4 regions of the Teredinibacter purpureus genome follow, and region 4 is predicted to be linked to each of the others. Evidence: predicted binding sites of a transcription regulator. Region 4 holds the regulator's gene; each other region holds the start of a gene.
What was found. Region 4 encodes FNR, which switches genes on or off when oxygen is low (the NO sensors DNR and NnrR bind a similar motif). Its sites were predicted from a motif close to TTGATNNNNATCAA; they were not measured.

Region 1: a site for FNR is predicted at 1,540-1,553, ahead of hemN (oxygen-independent coproporphyrinogen III oxidase). Genes of this name have one in related genera too.
Region 2: a site for FNR is predicted at 2,276-2,289, ahead of H5647_RS01615 (condensation domain-containing protein). Genes of this name have one in related genera too.
Region 3: a site for FNR is predicted at 3,700-3,713, ahead of ccoN (cytochrome-c oxidase, cbb3-type subunit I). Genes of this name have one in related genera too.

The regions. Positions count from the first base shown of each region.
Region 1 is NZ_CP060092.1:3,169,267-3,173,764, forward strand. It holds gene hemN (oxygen-independent coproporphyrinogen III oxidase) at 71-1,474, opposite strand; gene H5647_RS13920 (flavin reductase family protein) at 1,708-2,205, shown strand; tRNA gene H5647_RS13925 (tRNA-Val) at 2,392-2,467, shown strand; tRNA gene H5647_RS13930 (tRNA-Asp) at 2,496-2,572, shown strand; gene H5647_RS22340 (hypothetical protein) at 2,982-3,107, shown strand; gene H5647_RS13935 (sodium:proton antiporter) at 3,437-4,498, shown strand, end outside.
Region 2 is NZ_CP060092.1:415,188-419,685, reverse strand. It holds gene H5647_RS01630 (AMP-binding protein) at 1-899, shown strand, start outside; gene H5647_RS01625 (acyl carrier protein) at 905-1,156, shown strand; gene H5647_RS01620 (amidohydrolase family protein) at 1,157-2,098, shown strand; gene H5647_RS01615 (condensation domain-containing protein) at 2,400-3,971, shown strand; gene H5647_RS01610 (acyl carrier protein) at 4,013-4,258, shown strand; gene H5647_RS01605 (efflux RND transporter periplasmic adaptor subunit) at 4,344-4,498, shown strand, end outside.
Region 3 is NZ_CP060092.1:2,321,421-2,325,918, reverse strand. It holds gene ccoG (cytochrome c oxidase accessory protein CcoG) at 1-219, opposite strand, end outside; gene ccoP (cytochrome-c oxidase, cbb3-type subunit III) at 329-1,231, opposite strand; gene H5647_RS10070 (CcoQ/FixQ family Cbb3-type cytochrome c oxidase assembly chaperone) at 1,246-1,446, opposite strand; gene ccoO (cytochrome-c oxidase, cbb3-type subunit II) at 1,456-2,067, opposite strand; gene ccoN (cytochrome-c oxidase, cbb3-type subunit I) at 2,080-3,525, opposite strand; gene H5647_RS10055 (argininosuccinate synthase) at 3,848-4,498, opposite strand, start outside.
Region 4 is NZ_CP060092.1:2,921,581-2,926,078, forward strand. It holds gene guaA (glutamine-hydrolyzing GMP synthase) at 1-11, shown strand, start outside; gene H5647_RS12845 (hypothetical protein) at 770-1,306, opposite strand; gene H5647_RS22440 (SirB2 family protein) at 1,508-1,876, opposite strand; gene H5647_RS12855 (DUF4202 domain-containing protein) at 1,892-2,491, opposite strand; gene fnr (fumarate/nitrate reduction transcriptional regulator Fnr) at 2,510-3,253, opposite strand; gene H5647_RS12865 (hypothetical protein) at 3,338-4,180, opposite strand; gene H5647_RS12870 (D-hexose-6-phosphate mutarotase) at 4,291-4,498, opposite strand, start outside.

The sequences.
Region 1 (4,498 bases), 250 kb from region 4:
TTACAGATTGCGGTACAGCGAGATGTTGCCGTTTTGTACTTGCATTGGGCAACACAAGAATTTCTTGTGGCTATATGATGCGAGAGTATTTTGGGGCTCTAACCTGTTTTAGTTGCGAACGGTTGAGATAAGCATCAAATGCCATGCATATTCGTCGAATAAGTATGCGCCCAACGCTATGGACGCGTAAGCTTTCTGCTGTTATCGAGAGCAGGCCGTCGTCTTCTAATTCGGCGAGTGACGACAGTTCAGGCGCGAAATATTCTTTAAATCTGATACCGTACAGCGCACTTACGGAAGCAAAATCTACTTCAAAATGACAAATAAGCTCTGAAATCACGTGCTGACGAACGTGGTCGTCTGACGAAAGCGCAATGCCTTTTTGAGTGGGGAGCTCTTGGTTTTCAATTGCGGCGTAGTATTCTTCTACGCCTTTTACATTTTGAATAAACATAGAGCCAAATGATGCGATAGACGATACACCAAACGAAAAAAGCTCACAGTCACCGTGCGTGGCGTAGCCTTGAAAGTTTCGGTGGAGTTTTTTGTTCGATTGCGCTTTTGCTAACTCATCTGAAGGTAGGGCGAAGTGGTCCATCCCGACATATACGTAACCGGCCAATAGCAACCGTTCGATGCTGTTATACAAAATTTGGAGTTTTTCTTGTGGCTCTGGCAGTTGTCGAGCATCAATTTGTTTTTGCGTTTTAAACAGTTCTGGCATGTGGGCGTAATTAAAAACAGATATGCGGTCTGGCCTAATATCGATGACTCTTTCAAGTGTTTCACCAAAGCTGACCGTAGATTGCAGTGGCAACCCATAGATTAGGTCAACGCTTGTTGATGTAAACCCGAGTGAACGTGCAGAATTTACCAGCTCAGTAACCTCTTCTACGCTGTTAAATCGATTGACGGCCTTCTGTACGTGTTCGTCAAAATCTTGAACCCCCATACTTAAGCGGTTAAAGCCAAGCTGACGTAAATGTTTTAGTCGATTAGGTGTAACGCCTTGAGGGTGTATCTCTATTCCATATTCGCCCGAATCATCCTTGTGTAGCGTAAAATGTTTATTGATCTCTCTCATCAATAAGGACATTTGGTTGTCGCTTAAATAGGTAGGAGTACCGCCGCCCCAGTGAAGCTGGTCGACGGGGCGGGAGGTGTCGATATGATGAGCCTGCATCTGTATTTCTTTCATCATCGCGTCGACATAGGGCGTCGCTAAGGCTTTATTGGCGGTAATGATCTTATTGCAGCCGCAGTAATAGCAAACGGTATCACAAAAGGGGATGTGGAAATAAAGCGATAACGGAGATGCCGAGCGGTTACTAGTCTCGACTGCGTTTAGCCACTGCTGCTGAGTAAAACCCTCTTTAAATTGAGGGGCGGTGGGGTAGGAAGTGTATCGAGGCCCCGATAAATCGTGCTTTCGAATAAGTTCGTTATCCCATAACTGGCGGATTGTGCTTGGCATATAGCGCGGTACTCATGATGGTGATGGCAATGTTGATAAGTATAAATGGCTTGAAAGGCGTGCGATTGACCCATATCAATACGCGGGGTAGACTCAGCCCAGCTTACGTTACCCAACGCTTAAGAACCGGTTTGCAGCCCCTACCTGCGGCCCCCTCTAAGAAAAGGATTATCGAGAAATTCAGTTGCTGTTGCCTTCTAAAAGGCGCACTAAAAATCAAGGTTTTTAATTTTATGACCGAAGTATCAGGCGACACAACCACTACAATGTTTGATGGCATGCGCCGGTTGTTATCCGGCGTTACCGTGATTACGGCTAATAATTCTAAAGGCGAGAGATTTGCTATGACAGCGTCATCTGTCACGTCTGTTTCAGCCGAACCTCCTTCGTTATTGGTGTGTATTAATCGCCAAGCAACGTTGGATCATGCAATTTTGGAGACCCAGTTTTTCTGCGTCAATGTTCTTGCGCCAAAGCATAAGCAAATCTCCATCAATTGCGCTACACCGGAGGCCGGCGATAGTCGATTCGAACATGGGCACTGGCAGCAAGACTCAAAAACAGGTTTGTTCTATTTAGGTGATGCACAGGCTGTTTTTATCTGCAGTAAGAAAGCGACATTCGAATATGGCACTCACAATATTGTGGTGGGCGATGTGACTACAACGTTAATCGATGCAAGCGAGGTAAGTGTACTGGGCTACTTGAACGGAAGCTATCTAGAACTCTAAACTGGCAGGGCGGCATATACGCAAGCGCCTCATCGCCTAATTAAAGTGCAAAGTGACCAATAAGTCTGCGTTAAGGACGTAAATTGAAATCAGTTTAAAAAAAACGCTGGAACTGTTTGACAACAAGTTAGAAAAAGGTAGAATGCGCCCCTCTCGCGGAAGGACGTCTGAGCGATCAGATTATGCGGGTGGTTAGCTCAGTTGGTAGAGCGGCGCCCTTACAAGGCGTAGGTCACAGGTTCGACCCCTGTACCACCCACCAAAACTTCCTAGAGAGTAGTGACTACTGCGGCCCGGTAGTTCAGTTGGTTAGAATGCCGGCCTGTCACGCCGGAGGTCGAGGGTTCAAGTCCCTTCCGGGTCGCCATATATAAAAAGCCTCACTCTATCGAGTGGGGCTTTTTTCGTTCTAGATTGCCTTTGTTTCAGTATCGAACCTTCCGCCTAATACCTTAGCGCCACCTACTATCTATTGGAAAGTAAGCTACAGTTAAAGTGCCTATATAATTAAAATATTGGGCGAACCGCTGTAAGTAGAACGGAAACGATGATTTCCTTTGGCACGAACTAACTTGTCAACAGACTGTCATATTTCCAACGTATTGTGGAAACACGCAATCCAACCACTCTTGGTTTACCTATTTGTTGTCTCAAGTGTTGCTTCAGGCCAGTGCAAACAAAAAAATAAGCGCGGCTAGGCAGCAGAACCTTCACGGTTAACCCTTTAGCGTAAAATGTTTTAACGGATTGCTAGCTTTAGATCATAAGGAGTTGTAATGCACGATTATTTAGAAGAGTTACTTTATAACAATGGGCAAAATCTCGGCGATGACTGGGATTCCGATGCGCAAGAATCTGATATTGATGAGGAAGACGAAATAGATGAGTGTGAAAGTTTTTAATTAATGCATTTGAGTCATATTTAGGTGTACGTTAACACTTAAGAAAAGCGGGGCAGGTCAATCACCATCGCCCCATATCATAGCGTTCAACGCCCCCCCCCCCCCGCGATACTGAAATCCCGTAAGCCGAACGTTCATTAACTACGTGGTCGTCCTGCCGGCTCAAATCGTTACGCTATTCACGTTTATAGTGAATATTGCCGTTCAACCCGCGTTTCTGAAGGCCTGTTCACAACGCAAATTTAGTGAGTGGTCAATAATGACAGCAATATCGCCTGTTTTTAGCTGCAGGTGCCCGTTGTTTGGTAATCAGTAGGTAGTAAGCGAACGTGATTTTCGACCATGATGAACTAGCTCGAGCCGTATTATTTTTTAACGATGCTGGAGCCATTGTCAAAGAAATGCATTATACGGAATTTGAGGCAATATTAGATAACTATGTACCCTCTATCGACTGGGCAGGTCAAACGGCAAAATCGGTGTGTATTGACCTTGATTCAAAGCTCCGTATTCGCACGGCCATCTTTTTTACAATCGGCTTTAACGCCAAGGGTGAAGTTGATAGTACGTGGAATATACCGTTAGACCAGTTAATTGGTAGTGCCATCAGAGGCCCTGATTTGGGTGCAGGCCCTATTCGTTTAGTGTGTGCTAGCCAATGCCCCATCCAATATTTTAAAGATTCCTTATGGGACCCGGATATGCGTTCGGGCAAAAACCATCTATCGATACTCTCTAAGGCCGCGCTGCGTAATAAGCTCTCCATTCAATTTAGGGAGGGGCCACACGAGCCTGCGCAGGCAGGCTCTCCCCCTATATTGAATAACGAACTATTAGAGCAAAAGATTAGCGGTGAGCTAAGAAAAGAGTATGCATCCGAATTTAGAAACCAGACAGCTCAGCTACTAAAGGATCAGCGTCTTCGCGCGGCAACAATAAGCAATGAAAGTAAAAAAAGTATTGCCTCTTTAAAGGTTGATTACAGCAATCGAATTGAGGAATACAGGACGATAATCGCTGAGAAGAACCGGACGATAGAAGAGGAGCGCGAGCGTAACCAAGCACTAAAAGAAACAATAGACGGCCAAGCAATGAAAATTGAGGGGCTGAGAGAATATTTTGAGCATAAGCTTGAGAAGGCTGAAGGGCAGGGAGCCGAGCATATTCATAGTCTCCGAGATAATCATCAAGCGGAAATTGAGGCCAAAATAACGGTTGCGACAACAGAACTGAACGAAATGTTGCAGATGCGTGAGGTAGAGCTTATGTATCGCAACGAGCAAGAGCGACAGCTTCGGGATGAAATTTCGCGCCTCAGGAAAGAAAACGAAGCGCTGATGGGCAATACAAATGAGGGGCTTCTTTCAAAAATGGTGGGCAAGGGTATTAGT
Region 2 (4,498 bases), 2.1 Mb from region 4:
GGTCCTGTTTACTCGCACGCTGCAGTATTGTTGTTACACCTGTAAGCGCTGCATATACCGACTCCTCGGCTTTAAACCCCACCTTTTTTATTGCGCCCCCCTCCTACTACGATAATCTACTGAAGATTATCAGTGGAGCCAGCCCGGAAAGTAGGCCTTTATTTCTCCATAAATTGGTCGGCAATAATATTCGTTTTTGTATAACGGGCATGGCGCCCATTGCAAAATCTTCACTCGAAAAGTTAGCGAATGCTGGGTTGCCCATTGTTGAAGTTTATGGGCAAACGGAACTGGGTGTCATTACGGTGAATACACCCAACGATAACTGCGTGGGCTCTGTAGGTAAGCCTATTAAGGGCGTATCGCTGAAAATAGGCGATGACGGCGAAGTGGTGGTGTTAAAAAAACCTAAACTTACTATTAATTATTTCCAAGCCTCGGAAGACGATATTAGTAACACATTTATGCACGATGGACTTGTGGCTACTGGTGATATCGCTAGTGTTGATGCCGCTCATAACCTCTATATAGAAGGGCGTAAAAAAGACGGCATTGTAACGCGATCTGGAGAGAAGTTTCAGCCTGTCACGGTTGAGAAGTTACTTGATGAGTTGGAATGTATTGATAAATCTGTTGTGCTAACAGATGCTCGACAAAATGTTTTTGCGGCCATTTTTACGCTAGACGAGCGCGCCGACATAGACACTGTAGTTGAAAAACATATTCAGAGCGTTAATAAGGGGTTGGACCCGAATCGACAAGTTCATGCCTGGACAATACTGCGCGTGACGTTGTCTAGAGAAAACAAAATGTTAACGCCCAATCTGAAACTAAATCGAATTGAAATACGAAGGATGGTTCTGGAGTCTTTAAACTCTGAATCAGCCGTGGAGGTATAGGCCCTATGAGTATAACTGACTACATTCCCCTGATCGTTTCTACTCTGATCGAGATCTCGCCTGTTGCGGCAAGCGCACCGGACATTAATGCGGAAACGGATCTTCAAGGCGACCTTGGTGTTGACTCCATTACGCTTATAACGATGGTTTTTAAGTTAGAGGAAGATACTAACCTTCCTATTCAAGCGGCGATCTTAGAGGCTCCAGATGTTGCGACGGTGGGTGACCTCAACACCTTAATGATAGGGCTTTCGTAAATGTCGGAGAACACTATCATTATAGATGCACATACACATTTATCATCTACGCGTTATATTCCGGATGATTTTTTTAGGGGTATCGCCCGAAATACACAGGTAAGCCTTCGTAAAAACGGCGTAGAACGTGATCTTGATTTACTCACGAATATGGTTAAAAGTCAGCATAATGACCATGAAGGACAGGCATTACTGGCTGAGATGAAGAAGGCGAACATTGAAAAATCGGTATTGTTATTGCCTGATTTCACCTATTGCATGCAGTCTGAGTTGACGATTGCGGAAATGTACGACGAGCATTTTACTCTGCTAAAAAAACATAGCACACAATTTTCAGTATTTGCAGGGGTAGATCCACGATGGGGCGCAGATGGTGTGTCGCTGTTTGAAAAAGGCGTAACAGACTACGGGTTTGCCGGCCTTAAACTCTACCCGCCATGCGGCTATAGCCCGAGCGACCCATCGTTGTTTCCCTACTACGAAATTTGTCGACAATACTCTCTTCCGGTACTACTACACACGGGCCCTACGTCGCCAGAAATGAGCTTCGAGTTCTCTGCGCCTGAGCTTATCGACTCGGCGGCCCGAAACTTTCAGGATGTTAATTTTATTCTCGCTCATGGCGGCGTATTCAATCGAGATACCGTGGTAGATCTGTGTGTCTTCAGGCCGAATGTTTATTTGGACCTGGGCGGATTCACCACAATAAATCATCCAGATGGTTGGCAGCATGCGCTTACTGAATTATTTCGGATGGGTGTGAACCACAAAATTATATTTGGAACCGATTGGCCGGTAGCGAGAGCGCCGGGTGGGCAAAAGCAATTAATGTCTAAATTCGATAAAACGCTTGAGGCTATTCCTGAAAAGGAAAAAATCTATATTCTATCCGATAATATTAAGCGCATAACACCGCGACTTTTGGGTGGTGAGGCGTTATAAAAATTACTCACGCCAAAAAAACCGGTTCCAATTCAGTTCAATACTATAAAAAATAGATTATCTTTGTGTCGGTATTCAATAGCCGTTATTCACGAAAGGCTGCTTTCCCAGCCGGAGTAAAAACATAGGCGGCATTGCGCTGTTGTGCCCTCGTCAATACTTTCTAGATCAGGATGTTTGACAAAAATGAATAGTTACAATACCGATTTAGCGACAAGTGATGTGCCCCCAGCAACTACGGCTTGACATCCGCTTGTCGAGCGTAAACGTGACGAACAGAGACTAACAGTAGGCTTAACGTATGACAGTGCAAAATATTTTGTGGGACTTAGGGTGCAAGGGAGTTGAAATCTCACTTGAAAACGAGCGCATAATGGTGACTGATCATTTCGCTAATCTGAATAGCGATGACGAAAAATCCATTGCTCACCACGAGCAAGAAATTAGTGAGCTGTTACTGCAGCGGCGATGGAGCTATAGAAAATTACCGCCAATTACTCCGCGTATCAGTGCAGAGAGCGGCTTGCATTATAAGCAAAAAAATTGGTGGAATGCGGTTAAAGCCGGCACGGGATTTTCGGGGATTGGTTTTAAGCCTGTAGTGTCGTACAGCACAATTAATCGTGAAGTGTTGCAAGTGGCACTTATGAAGTTGGTGGAGCGGCATGATGCTTTGGCTCTATGCGTTAGGCCAGGGGAGCACGATACCATCGTGCAATACGTGCATAGATGGGATGAGTTTGACATACCCTATTATAATCTTTCCGATGAAGTAGAGCTTACCAAAATAATGGAACGTTTTGGTACCACGGGCTACTCGGCCACCTACGAGTTTGTTCATGAATATACTCGTCAATACCGCGATCTGCCCACCGAGGCAACACTATTAAAAACAGATAAACCGCTGTTTCGTGTATCAGTGATTAAAACTCAAGATCAACGTTGGGAAATTGCACTGTATACAGACCATTTAATTTCAGATGGTTTAAGTGTTGAATTGGTACGTAATGAATTGCATACCCTTTATGTAAACGCGCTAGAAGGCATTGAGTCGCCGCTTAAAAAAACGTTGCCTTTCCTTGATTACGTTGACTGGCATAATACGTTTTATAACCCGCAATCGGTCTGGACGTTAAAGGAAAGACAGTTCTGGGAAAAATATTATGCTGATATGATATCTAGCCCAATTCCTCATGACACAGACATAAACGAGGCCGATGAAACCGAATTTATTCACTACCGTTTTTCTGAAGAGCATTCGCTTCGTATTACAGCGGCTGCAGCTTCGGCCAAAGTGTCGGAATTTAACCTCTTATTTGGTGCTGTGTTCTTGGTGCTAGCGGACACGTTGGACCAGCAAGACCTCACTATTCCAACCATTATGACGGGGCGTCTTTTGCCCGAAACACAGACTATTGCCGGTCATTTTGCAGAAATGGTATTTGTTAAAAGCAGGGTAGACTCACCTACCGATGCAGTTGCAATGGCTAAAAAGCTAGGAAAGTTACTGTTGAGCCTTCAGCTTAGGCTCAATGTTAACTCGACCGACCTTCTGCCACTGGGAGTCTCGTCAATTGATTCTCGATTGACAAAACATGTTAATTCGACACTGATTTTCTCTGGCGAATTTTATCGTGAGCTATCCAGTATTGAGTATGAACAATTCAGTTTAGATAAAAAATTAACGCGCGTTAAAAATGATCACAATACGTCGCCGAAGCTGGTATGGGTAAGAGTCTATAAAAAGAACGGTGTTTTTTGTTTCTCGGTTAGTTACAGTGCCAAGTACCATAAGCGAGAAAAAATGCTACTTATGACGAACAAGATGGACGATATACTCTTTTGTGCAGAGCAAAACTTTGGGCAACAATGATTGGCTGGTGAAATTATAAACAAGTATGGAGAGACACAGCAATGATAGATATTGACCTGCTTAGAGAGGTTTGTTTCGATATTAAACCGGATGTTGACCCACAATCCGTAGAATTAGCGTCTCATTTAATCGATGATCTGAATTTTGATTCCATTTCGCTTGTATCAATAATCGTGGAGCTTGAATCCAGAACTTCATTAGATCTGGCCGAGCACGCGGAGCAGTTTATTGAGGCGAATACGGTCGGCGACATTATAGCAATAGTGAATGATATAGCGGCGCAGTAGCCATTAGATTAAATGTGGAATATAAACCCAGTACATTGCGAAAGTCGGTACCCTAGCGGTGAACTCAACATAATGTGATAAAAAGATGAATAAATTAGCTTCGCGCATAGACGCAATACGCAACACCAATACGTTAAGACGACAGTCGCTACGTGCCGGTTTGACCTGCGTGTGCTTGATGGTTGTAGTTGCGTTTATAAGCGGCTGCACGGATAGCGGTGCAAACGAAACCAAGGCCGA
Region 3 (4,498 bases), 600 kb from region 4:
ATGGAATTGACGCGCAGGCAAATCGAAATGCATTGCGGGCCGACCGTCTATCACCAGCCACGGTATTAAAATAAAGGCGGCAATTAACGGCAGCCCAGTATAGCGGCGAATAGATTGGTAAAAACCAGAAATTTTTCGGGTGTATATTTTACCCGGTGATTCGTAGAGATTGCGGTACCGGATGGTGCTGTCTTTATCGGAAGAAGACTGCTCAGACACGTGGCGAACTCCGAATATTGAATTAAGCCTTACGAACAAATGATTCTGCCGCACGAAACACTACTGCGAAAACTCACTTAAGAGATTTCGCAGTTCTGAATGCTATAACCTATTCATCGTAATCGAACGATAACGAATACACATAGGCTGCTAACAGATGGATTTTATCTGCGCGTAGCATATCACTTTGCGCGGGCATTTTGTTTGCCAAACCGTTCCGAACAGAATGTTGAATACCTTCACGAGAACCGTCATACAGCCAATCATCATCCGTCAAATTGGGCGCTCCAAGCAATTTATTACCCGTAGCATCACCGTTATGGCACGCTGCACAATTTTGGGTGAAAACAGTTTCACCGGTTTCGGCTAGTACCGTATCGTATTCTTGACCAGACGTTTTTAAAACGTATTCACTCACGGCAACAACATTTGATTCACCTATTATATCGCCCCACGCAGGCATAGCACCTTCACGACCATCGCGAATACTAGTAAGAATCTCATCGGGGCTACCGCCGTGTAACCATGCATTATCGGTAAGGTTAGGGAAGCCAAAGTTTCCGCCAGCATCCGCTCCGTGACAAACTGCGCAGTTATTCGCAAATAAGCGCACGCCCATTTTCATTGCGCGCCCGTCGTGCACAAGTTCTTCTAGTGGCATTTGCGAATAAACACCAAATGTTTCGGCTAGATCTGCCTGTGCCTTTTCTTGGTCCATGCGTAACTCGCCGGTAGAGCTCCACCCCAATAGACCTTTAAAACTACCCATACCCGGGTACAACACAAGGTAAATAGCCGCATAGATAAGCGTGATAACAAACAAGATAAACCACCAGCGCGGCAATGGATTATCGTATTCCTCAATACCATCGTATACATGGCCCGTTGTTTTGTTTTCGGGATCTTCGTCATCCCGTATAGCCACTTTGCGGTTGGCAAACAACACCCAGCAAACCAATGCTAAACATAAGGATGTCAGCACAATAATCCATAAACTCCAAAATGTACTCATAATCAACCCTGCCCTTATTTTTGGTCAGCGGACTGAAGATTAAGGTCTTCAGTTTTCTGTTGTTCTGTTGCCTTCGGCTCTTCGTCAGCAAACGGTAAATTTGCCGCGTCCTCAAACCCCTGTTTACGCCTTGGCGAAAACGCCCACCAGCAAATACCCGCAAACGCAACCGTCACCAGCACCACAGATAGACTTCTTAAATCATTAATATCCATTGTTTTGACCTAACGTTTGTGCGTTAACAGAGTGCCTAATTGTTGCAAATAGGCCACCAATGCATCCACTTCAGTGGTACCCGCCACCGCCTGTTCTGCGCCCGCAATATCTTCCGCGGTATAAGGCACGCCCACAAATTTTAGCGCTTCCATTTTGGTCGCGGTTTGTTTGCCGTCGATCACAGCATCAAACAGCCACGGAAACGCTGGCATGTTGGATTCCGGCACGGCATTGCGCGGATTGTATAAATGCAATTTATGCCACGTATCACTGTATCGCTTACCCACACGCGCTAAATCTGGGCCGGTACGCTTTGATCCCCATAAGAAGGGGTGCTCATAAACGGATTCGCCAGCAACAGAGTAATGACCGTAACGCTCTACCTCTGCGCGTAGTGGGCGTACCATCTGTGTATGGCACACATGACAGCCCTCACGAATATAAATATCGCGCCCTTCAAGTTGAACCGCCGTTAATGGCATTAAGCCTTCTACAGGCTCGGTGGTTTCCTCAAGGAAAAACTGAGGTACTAATTGCACCAAACCACCAAAACTAATGGCCACGGCAACCAACACCACCATTAAACCTACATTTTTTTCTACAAGGTCATGATTTTTCATTGTGGCTTCCCCTTAGGCAACTTGTGGCTCGGCGCCTAGCGGCGCTTCATCCGCGGGCTCTTCTTCAACGATGGTTTTATACGCGTTATAGGCCATGATTAGCATTCCAACGAGGAAAATAAATCCGCCTAGAAAACGCACAAAATAGCCCGGATAACTCGCCTCTACAGAGGCCGCAAAACTATACGTCAGGGTGCCATCGGCGTTAAAGGCTCGCCACATTAAACCCTGCATAATGCCATTCACCCACATCGCGCAGATATACAAAACAGTACCAATGGTGGACAACCAGAAATGAATATTCACTAACTGAATACTCCACATACGAGCGCGACTAAAGAGCACCGGCAATAAATGATAGACCGCCCCGATCGATATCATTGCAACCCACCCCAACGCACCAGAGTGCACGTGCCCAATCGTCCAATCGGTATCATGAGAGAGCGCGTTAACAGTTTTGATAGACATCATTGGTCCCTCAAATGTCGACATCCCATAAAAAGATAACGACACGACAAGAAAGCGCAGCGTTGGGTCTGTTCGCAATTTATCCCATGCACCCGAGAGCGTCATAATACCGTTAATCATACCGCCCCAACTGGGCGCTAATAAGACTAATGACATCACCATACCTAACGATTGCGCCCAATCAGGCAACGCCGAATAATGTAAGTGGTGAGGCCCCGCCCAAATATAAATGGCAATTAACGCCCAAAAATGAACGATAGAAAGCTGGTAGGAAAATACTGGCCGACCCGCTTGCTTTGGTACAAAGTAATACATCATGCCCAGAAAACCTGCGGTTAAAAAGAACCCTACGGCATTGTGGCCATACCACCACTGGATCATTGCGTCCATTGCACCCGCATAAGCCGAATACGACTTTGTCAGCGAAATAGGGACTGCCATGCTGTTCACAACATGTAACAACGCAACCGTGATAATAAAGGCCCCAAAAAACCAATTAGCCACGTAAATGTGCGATGTTTTACGCATCACAATGGTGCCAAAAAATACGATTCCGTACGCCACCCACACAAAAGTAATCAAAATATCGATGGGCCATTCAAGCTCGGCATATTCTTTTGCTGAGGTATACCCCATAGGCAACGTAATGGCCGCAAGCACGATCACTAATTGCCATCCCCAAAACACAAAGGGGATTAGAAAACCGCCGAAAAGTTTAGCCTGACACGTTCGCTGAACAACATAGAAAGACGTCGCAAATAGCGCACAACCACCAAAGGCAAAGATTACCGCATTCGTGTGGAGCGGTCGCAAACGCCCAAAATGCGAATACGGTTGCAGAATATCATTCAATTCTGGCCACATAAGTTGTGCTGCCAGCAGCACGCCCACTGCCATACCAACAATACCCCATACAATAGTCATAATCGTAAACTGACGAACGACCTTGTAGTTGTAGAGTGGCTGCTCAGTTGCCAAGCCATTGCTCATAGTGTGTTCCTACGTTATTTAAGTTTGGATACGAAATAAGGTTTAAGTCATTCATAAACTACCAAAGCCCTCTGCTTTTTCCAACAGAACAGACAAGCCCACATAAAGGGTAAGGAATTGTCATTTTACAGGCTGCAATTACGGATGATTATAGGCTCTCAGCACGATCTCTGTTTGATCACGATCAATCGACGCGAAAAACCACTCAAACATCAGAACGTTTCAGTGGTTTTTTTATTGCAAGGAGGCTGAATGCGGGGAAGACATTAATAGAACCGCGTAGAACCGAGCACCGCCGAAAGCCGTACTCGGGAAGTACATACTAGTCTAGTTTGCGCCCCTTCTGGGCCGCTATGCGCATGCGTAGCGCGTTAAGTTTAATGAAACCGGCCGCATCTTTCTGGTCGTATGCACCAGCGTCGTCTTCAAACGTTGCAATACTTTCATCAAACAAACTATCCGCAGAACGACGGCCAACCACACTTACAGAACCTTTGTACAATTTCAATCGAACCTCACCATTAACCGATTCTTGGCTGTTATCAATGAGGGCTTGCAACATTTTACGTTCGGGGCTCCACCAGTAACCGTTGTACACTAACTCAGCATATTTGGGCATTATTGAATCTTTAAGGTGTGCGGCTTCACGATCAAGGGTCAACGACTCAATAGCGCGATGTGCGGGCAACAATATAGTGCCCCCTGGTGTTTCATAACAGCCTCGAGACTTCATTCCCACGTAACGGTTTTCAACGATATCTAATCGACCAATTCCGTGTGCGCCACCTTTCTTGTTAAGTGTTTCCAGTACGGTTGCCGGTGACATTGCTTCACCGTTAATTGCCACAACGTCACCTTTTTCAAAGGTAAGTTCGATATATTCGGGGGTATCAGGCGCTTCTTCTGGGGATACCGTCCAACGCCACATATCGGGCTCGGCTTCCTCCCAAGGATCTTCCAAAATATCGCCTTC
Region 4 (4,498 bases):
AATGGGAATAATTATTATTGCTGTAATGAATAAATACGTTATTTCTTTTTTCATTGCAAACAGCCTCTAAATAGTACCTTTGGTTAAAAAGGGGCTGGCGATTTAGCGTGTGTTTCTATACAGTCAGCGCCTAGAAACGCTAGATGTATTTGAAAGAATTTAGCCGCTAACGGTTAGTATTAGTGTAAGGCCGTTAAATTGTTCCAAGGGTAATGGAGTACTTTTGGATACAAGTAGGCTTTGATTATTAAACAATTACTGGGAGTTTTGAGGGTTCGCAAATGGATTTTGATGCTTGGAACGTAGATTTAGACAATTTGTCCGCTTTCCATATAACTGGATTTCGGATCTCAATCGAGGGTAGCCCTTTGCAGCCGCTCGGTGTATCCCCTAGCCATTTCCCTGAAGGGATGTCGGCCGTTGATCAAGCAAGATTGCTAAGATGTGGAATGAGAGCCATAAAGGTTGCAGCCAAATCAGCCCTAGGCAATAAGAACAATGCCTTCGCGCATAGTTAAATCACACTAAATTTACCGGTTTTATGGTCAGTATTATTACGGTATTTTTATGTTATTCGATATGTCCCCCAGAACCACTAGAGTAGAACCCTGTCAGTCGGGCGTTTTTTGCTCGACGAGTTTGCGGCAAAAATGTTTTATGTTGCTGTAATGCTACATATAAAAAGGCCACCTCTTATTGGAGGTGGCCTTTTTTAGTTCTGCCGATAAAGTAAATGGGTTAATTGGCAGAAGTAGTACGCTCTAAACTATTACCGGTTTACATAACGACCTTTCAAATGCATCAAGGTTTTGTGCTCATCAACGCGCTGTAGTAAATAATCGAATCGCTCGTTAATAACAGATTGGGAATCATCTTGCCCAAGCTCATTCGTATAGGTAGCACCAGCAATTAAGTCACCCAATTCTTTTGTTAGGGCATCCATTGCTGAAAATATTTCTTTTGTGGTTTTGGTGTCTTCAAAAATCCGTTTTTTACCTGTGAGCTGAAAATACTGATCACATTCCACCATCCATTCTTTGCGTTGTATCACGAAGTTTTGGATATTTCTCATTCCGCCTTTATAGCGAGTGTTGAAGTGGTGAGTCTTGTAGTTGTCTAGGCTACTCATGGATGAGGTCATAAAATCCATGCGTGTATCGTCGCAATGTTTCCAAGATAAGTAGGCGGGAAAGGTGACGTTATTGTCTGTCTCTGCTTTTGCTTTCAAGCACTGCTCGTCACATTTGTCGGCGGCGGACGCTAATACCGACAAGAAGAGGGTACAGATCATTACCAGATTTTTCATTTGATTCCACCGTTTGAGCCAAGTTTTATTTAATAGATTTGTATGGCATTCACCTTCATTAAAAGGTCCTATATAACAATTGTCAAGTGTTTGCGACATAGTTCCTTGATGAAAAGAGTATAAACATGAACGAAGGAAGTTGGTAGTGCCAATACGGGTGAAAAATAGTCGTTTTGATGGTTTTTCAGCTTAATCTTTTCTTTAAATTGAAGGCTTATTGATTGCTAGCCACAGTATAGAAGCGTAAGTGATAAGCGACGCCACCAAAAGTATAAAACGGTATATGCTGGCCATTGGGGTTTTGAAGATAATAAAGCCTATTCCAATGTAAAAGAGGATAAGTATTAACTTTAGTGGCAGCCAGTAGACAGCGAAAATAGGGTATCCAAAGCCAATAGCCATCGTTAAACCGCTAAGAAACAAGCCTGTATCATTAATGTGGGGGAGTATTTTAACGAGACGGTGGGTGAGTTTTTGAGGGTAATAAAGTAGCCAATAAACACGTACTATAAGCCCGATTATCGTGAGGCATGCGAACCCTATATGAAGGTGCTTTATGAGCGTTAACACGATTAAAGCTCCTGGCTATGCCCCTAGCGCTTTTTGGATGATAGCGAGTAAATGAGGTGGGTAGGAGAGTTGGAGCGCTGCGGAATGACCGGCCTCAGACATCTTTTTCCATGTTTTTTGGATAATATCAATGAGCTTTTCTTCTGCATGCTTGGCTGCGAAAGGTGCTAGATAATGTTCCAAAAATACCAAGCAAATAATGTCTTCTAGAGCCTGGGTGTCAGGGTCGCGCCTTAGTTGTCGTTTTTGTACCAAAAATTTAACGCGTTCACGTTCTTCTTCAGAGTAGCCATTTCCCGCCATTAATTCTGCTGCTCGAACGGCATGGAACAAGGAAAGCTCGGCTCGCCATTTTTTATAACCCGCTCGTCCTTCGGGGTAATCGCTGCGGGGAGATTTCCATCGTTCAATATGCTGAGCCCTGGCCGCTATTTGTAGTAGTTCAGGTGCATTTGGTGAAAATAGCGCTAGCCGTTCTGACATGCGTTTGCCGTAGAGCCATTCTTTCGCCTCGTTTTTGCCAGACTGAAGATCGAACTCTATGTTGGGGTCGTGCTGGTTAGCCTCGTCAATAAGTGATAAGACGAGGCTTAGGCGGGCATGTTGGTCTGTCATAAGGAGGCGTCTAGATGTTTAGTCGATTGAAATAGATGCGATATTTTTTAAGGCGTCCATATCTGAAATGATCACGTGCTTCTTATCGAGCGTAATGACTTCTTGTTTGTGTAGTCGGCTAAGAACTCGGCTTACAGTTTCGATGGTAAGGCCAAGATAATTACCAATATCTGATCGGGACATCGGTAAATAGAATTCTTTTGCTGAAAGACCTCTGTTGTTGTTTCGAGTAGAGATACTTAATAGCAAGGAAGCAATTCGTTCGTCAGCGCTATTTTTGCTCAATAAGGTTATGAGCTGTTGTTCTTGAGTGATTTCTTTGCTCATTAACTGAAAAAACCGGCGTTGCAAATTAGGTATTTGGGCGCTGAGTTCTTCTAGTCGAGAGAAGGGTATTTCGCACACGGCAGAGGTTTCGAGTGCTATGGCGGAATTGGTGTGGTGGTTGGAGGCAAGGCCATCCATGCCAATCATTTCGCCGGGCAGATAAAAACCGGTCACCTGCTCCTGTCCATCATGCGTCACTCTTACGGTTTTAATTGCGCCGGACCGCAAGGCGTAAACTGACTTAAATACTTCGCCCGCATGGTAGACGTGGTCTGCTTTTTGGACGGGCCGCCCTCTTTGAATGATGTCATCGAGTTTACTGATGTCGTCGACATGTAAGCTGATGGGTAGGCATATTGCCGCTAGGCGGCAATCGGCGCAGTTAACTTGAGGATTATGATGGCACTGGGGGGTAGCAACAGATTGCGGAGGCATATCAGGATCCAAGTATTAGAGGGTATGACCGGTATTATATCGGAAATTTGGTCGCTTGCCTTGCGGTATAGAACTTAAATAGGGTTACAAGTTGAGAGGGCCGGGGTTGACGGGGAGCTGTCCTGCTTTAAGCGCGCTTAAATAGCGCTGCGGGTTACAGAAATTTTGCAGTACCAGCTTTTGTAGATGGGCTTTTCCTTCGGGACCTACGTAAATACAGTTATCTTCCAGTTCGTTTTCTCCATCAAAAATTATAGTGCCCCCTGTCTCCAGCTCTTTGCTGAGTAACTTGGGTTGGTGACCTACAAATATATAATCGGGTGTTACTTGCTTGCGTACGTCGAGTACGTGATCACGTAGGTCGTCGAGGCAGTCTGCATCATGAATTTGTATGCCGATTCCTGAGAAAGCGTACTGGCGTATGAGTTTTGTCGCGACTTTTAACCGAGGTAAGTCTTCTAAGTCTTTTTGGCTTAGAACTATTTGGTAGTGGTTAAAGCCGAGACCTTTCAGTAGCGCCACATGGTCGCTGTCAATTTCGTCAATGAGCGTAGCTACGCGATGGCAGCGGTTATTGGATTCAGCCAGTGAAAAATGCGAGGCCAATGCGTGCATGATTTCAGTAAGTTCGTAAGGCTGCATGTATTTAAAGGGGAAGCACATAAGAAGAGTTTCAACGGATCTGTGACCAATAGCTTCGGACCATAGATTGATCTCCTTGCTGAGTATGTGTCCCGCAGTGTCAGGGCTGCCGAGCTGGCTCAGCGGTAGGCACGTTTCCCCGTTAACGCAGATGCTAATAGGCTTGATGGGTGATCGCCGGAAGTTCTCCAGCAATTGACTCGCTTCGAGTTGCGTCACTTTCGTTTTGCGGCGTTGCAGCGTCGGGTGCTCAGCGATATTGGATGTTGGTAGATTGTTTTGCATGAAAACAGTCTAGTTCTTGCTTCTGTTGGCGTATTGATGGAAATCAACGGTAGTGAATGCAAAGCGTTCTCAATGCTGCCAGATAGGTTCGTCGTTCGGCCGTTTTGAGATTATTGAACGCTAAGGGTTTGGCTCAGTACAATATGCTCGTTCGGCGCCAGCATAATATCGGTGGTACTAGCCGCCTCAAAGCATAGGAATTCGTGCTCGCCGCCGGGGTGAATATCGGCGGTATTGCGGGCTTCTGGGCCTGGATTCCAGAGTACCCAGTGTTGCGAGTGTGATTTTTCGATGGTGATCGAGCGCTCTAGCTGAGTG